Regions from separate parts of the Streptomyces thermocarboxydovorans genome, predicted to be linked through region 2. Evidence: riboswitches for the same ligand, from Rfam matches in the RefSeq annotation. Region 2 holds a riboswitch; the other holds the start of a gene.

Region 1 (2,195 bases), on a different contig from region 2:
TGCGGCTGTGCGAGACCCGGCAGATCGGCGACGTCGTCCTGATGCGCTACGAGCCCACCGCGCCCGGCACCGGCGAGCTGCCCGTCGCCGCCGACCACCACTGGCTGGCGCTCGCCTGCGAGCTGGCGGCACAGTGCCCTCCCTCGCAGACGGCGTTCAGCGTGGGCGCGGTGATCGTCGCGGCCGACGGCACAGAACTGGCGCGCGGCTGGTCGCGGGAGGGCAGCGATCCGCTGGCGCACGCGGAGGAGGCCGCGCTGGCCAAGACCGACCCGACGGACCCCCGGCTGGCGACCGCGACGGTCTACTCCAGCCTGGAGCCGTGCGCCCGCCGGGCGTCCCGGCCGGCGTCCTGCTCGCGGCTGATCCTGGAGGCCGGTGTCCGCCGCGTGGTCACCGCCTGGCGCGAGCCGGACACCTTCGTCCCGGGCGCGGACGGCTCGGGTGTGCTCAGGCAGGGAGGGGCCACGGTGCTCGTCCTGCCCGAGCACGAGGAGCGCGCGAAGGTCCCGAACAGCCACTTGTTCTGACCACCCGCGCGGATGCCGTATACTGGTGAGTACCGACGCGGGGTGGAGCAGTTCGGTAGCTCGCTGGGCTCATAACCCAGAGGTCGCAGGTTCAAATCCTGTCCCCGCTACTGAAGGCCGAGGGCCGGAATCCGAAAGGGTTCCGGCCCTCGGCGTTTCTCCGTACCTCTTGCCGCCCCTGGTCCCTTCGTGTCCGGCGCCGGCCCTCCTCAACCCCCTCGGTTTCTCCATCGAGGTTTCCCGACCTCCCCCGCAGATATCACTCCATGTAATCGAACCGCGCCGCTCCGCATAACATCTGACACAACGTCAGAAACTCGCACCCCCGTGATGCGCGGTCAACTCGCCCGTTTTCGCCCGTCGATGACGCTTAAGTCCGCGCGAAAATCCTTAACGATCAAGAGGAACGGCTTGGAATCCGAGGCTCACGTCTATTAACGTTCGATAACGCAGCGCGGTCGTCCCAGCCGTCACAGAAGTCGGCTCCGTGCTCACGCGCCGAATCCCGCAAGGGAACCGGGGAACCACACATTGGGGTGAATCGGGCGTATGCCGCCGTGGAGACACGGCTCGTATACGCGCGTAGGAGACCTTCCTGCTCCGAACCCGTCAGCTAACCCGGTAGGTGGAGACGGAAGGAAAGGAGTGCGCCCACGTGGCGTCCAACCGGCCTGCCCCCGAGGCCCCGTTCACCCCGAGCGACACGTTCGTCTACGGCGGCGGCACCCGCGCCGACGAAGGTCCCTTCGAGGAGTGGAACCCCACGGCGGAGACCGTCCGCCCGGTCCGCGGCCGGCATCGCGTCACCAAGCAGCGCGGCGGGGGACTCGCCCGCAGCTCCACCGTTCTCGGCGTCGGTGTCATAGCCGCCGTCGGCGCCGGCGGTATGGCCAGCGCCCAGACCGGCAAGCCGCCGGTCGCCATCTCCATGCCCGACCTCCCCAACGTGGGTTCCCTCATCTCCGACGAGGAAACCCCGAAGGGCTCCACCACCCCGCTCAGCAGCGTCGGCGCCACCACCGACAGCGAGCAGGGTGCCGGTGAGGCCCTGCGCGCCCGGATCATGGCGCAGGTCGAACAGCAGCAGGACCAGGCCGCCGGCAAGGCCGCCGCCGAGGCCGTCGCCGCCGCGGAGAAGGAGGCCGCCGAGGCCGCCGCCAAGGCCGAGCGCGAGGCCAAGGAGAAGGCCGAGGCCGCCAAGAAGAAGGCGGAGGAGGAGGCCAGGAAGAAGGCCGAGGCCGAGCGCCTCGCCGAGCTGGCCAAGCAGTACACGCTGCCGACCTCCTCCTACACCATCAGCTCCACCTTCGGTCAGGCCGGCGCCTACTGGTCCTCCGGCCAGCACACCGGCCTCGACTTCGCCGCCCCCACGGGCACGCTGCTCAAGGCCGTCCACACCGGCACGATCACCTTCGCCGGCTGGGACGGCTCCTACGGCTACAAGACGGTGCTCACCCTCGAGGACGGCACCGAGATCTGGTACGCCCACCAGTCCTCGATCAGCGTCAGCGTCGGCCAGAAGGTCAACACCGGCGATGTGATCGGCCGCGTCGGCGCCACCGGCAATGTCACCGGTGCCCACCTGCACCTCGAGGTCCACCCCGGCGGCTCCGCCTCCGGCATCGACCCCATGAGCTGGCTGCGCAGCAAGGGTCTGAACCCCTG
Region 2 (2,195 bases):
GCTGAGCAGCTCCATCACCTCGGGCGAGTGGGCCGCCGGGGCGTCGCTGCTGCGGCGCACCTTGTAGCGCCGGTGCTTGGCGTTGGACTTCAGATAGTCCTCGTAGATCGCGTCCCGCTCGACGCCCAGCGCGAGCAGCGTCACCGCCACCGACAGGCCCGCGCGGTCCTTGCCCGCCGCGCAGTGCATCAGCGCGGGGACGCTGTCCTCGGCGAGCGAGTGCAGCACCCGGGAGTGCTCGGCGGTGCGCGTGACGATCATGGTCCGGTAGGAGTGGATCATCCGGGCCGCGCCCTTGCCGTCGTCGAGGATCTCGCGCAGCTGCTCCAGGTCCCCGTCGCGGACCATCTTCCAGAACTCGGCGCCGTCGGCCGGGTCGCTCAGCGGCAGGTTCACATTGCGCACGCCCGGCAGCTCGACGTCCGGCCCCTCCAGCTTCTGGTCGGCCGCGTTGCGGAAGTCGAAGATCGTGTGCAACCCCAGGGAGGAGAGGAAGGCCGCGTCCTCGGCCGTCGCGTGCGCCAGATGACCGCTGCGGAACAGCACACCGTGCCGCACCCGTCGTCCGTCCACGGTCGGCAGGCCACCCACGTCGCGGAAGTTGCGTACTCCGGCCAGCTCGGGCTCGGTCGACGGGATGTGCTGCGTCACGGGGGCTCCTCCCACTCTGCGCCGCCGCGCGGCTCGGCGGCGGGTTCTGTCGACGATACGACATGGCTGCCCTGGGCAACGAGAACGAGCTACCCCGTCGATATGGGCGATATGCCCTGATATGTCTGGCCGGGCGGGTGAGCTTCGCATGCCCTGTCGCGACGCCGGCGACACGGCGGCCAAATCACCTCTTAAGCCGTTCTGTCCGTTTAGACAATTTCGCCATAACGTGCCCCGAAAGAAAGGGAGATGGGAATGGGGTGCGTGAGCATCGTCATATTCGTGACGATGCGTTGTCGCCATGTTCACGTAATTCACGAGCTTTACAAGGGAATTCGCGGCCCGCGCGGATCCCGGTGCGACGCTCGGTGACCGCATTTGTGCCTGTGGATCACGGAAAAACGGCTTCGCAGGGAACCTCGTGCTTGTCCCATTGCGTCTTGCTCGCTTACGTTCCACACCGATCCGGACGGACGCCTAATCCTGCCGCCGTCCGGGGCCCGCACAGACCACTGACCCGTGTTCGGCAGGAGCGGGGGACCCACAGGTAAGACTGCCTGGACCGGTCTCCGGAACAGGCTTGGGGTTAAGTCGCGTTGAGGCGCGGCCGGGCATCTCCAGCCCGAACCCGACAGCTCACCTCGCAGGCGCCGGAGAGGAATTCGTCATGCCCGCGAAGGGTAAGCACCGTCGTCCCAGGACGCTTAGTTTCACCCGATCCATCGCCGTCGCCGGTACCGGTGGCGCCGCACTCGCGCTGCCGCTTCTCGGCGCCACCGGAGCCAACGCCGCCACCGCGCAGGTGGCCCCGGAAAAGACCGTCCAGACCCTTTCCGTCGCCGGCCAGAAGGCCGACGGCGACCAGGGCGGCGAGGCCCGCACGTACATCGTGAAGGCCGGCGACTACCTCGTCAAGATCGCCGAGAAGGAGGGCGTCGAGGGCGGCTGGAAGAAGCTGTACGCCGACAACCGCGAGGCCGTCGGTGACGACCCGTCGCTCATCCACCCGGGTCTGAAGCTCACCATCGACGGCAAGGCCGCCGAGAGCGCGCCGGAGAAGTCCACCGCCGCCGACCCGGCCGCCGCCAAGCCGGAGTCCAAGCCGGCCGCGAAGCCCAAGGCCGAGAAGGCCCCGGAGCAGTCCGCCCCCAAGGCGACCGGCGCCCAGCAGGCCGCCACCACCTCCGGCTTCACCTCGCCGGTGCCCGGCGGCGGCATCGGCACCGCCTACAAGGTGGCCGGCAGCATGTGGTCCAGCGGTTACCACACCGGTGTCGACTTCAGCGTCCCGACCGGCACCTCCCTGAAGGCCGTCGGCTCCGGCACCGTGGTCTCCGCCGGCTGGGGCGGCGCCTACGGCAACCAGGTCGTCATCAAGCTCAACGACGGCTACTACGCCCAGTACGCCCACCTGTCCTCGCTGTCCGTCTCGGCCGGCCAGACGGTGAGCGCCGGGCAGCAGGTCGGCCTCTCCGGTGCGACCGGCAACGTGACCGGCCCGCACCTGCACTTCGAGATCCGCACCACGCCGGACTACGGCTCCG

The links. A riboswitch is a leader RNA that binds a small molecule or an ion and turns the genes downstream of it on or off. The one in region 2 is predicted to bind cyclic di-AMP.
Region 1: linked by a shared signal. The riboswitch ahead of ABD198_RS28575 (M23 family metallopeptidase) and the one ahead of ABD198_RS23515 (peptidoglycan DD-metalloendopeptidase family protein) in region 2 are both predicted to bind cyclic di-AMP.

Annotation. Positions count from the first base shown of each region.
Region 1 covers NZ_BAAAGU010000090.1:9,102-11,296, reverse strand. The annotation lists gene ABD198_RS28585 (dihydrofolate reductase family protein) at 1-530, shown strand, start outside; tRNA gene ABD198_RS28580 (tRNA-Met) at 567-640, shown strand; cyclic di-AMP (ydaO/yuaA leader) riboswitch at 1,017-1,173, shown strand; gene ABD198_RS28575 (M23 family metallopeptidase) at 1,186-2,195, shown strand, end outside.
Region 2 covers NZ_BAAAGU010000054.1:4,636-6,830, forward strand. The annotation lists gene ABD198_RS23510 (tyrosine-protein phosphatase) at 1-651, opposite strand, end outside; cyclic di-AMP (ydaO/yuaA leader) riboswitch at 1,152-1,316, shown strand; gene ABD198_RS23515 (peptidoglycan DD-metalloendopeptidase family protein) at 1,319-2,195, shown strand, end outside.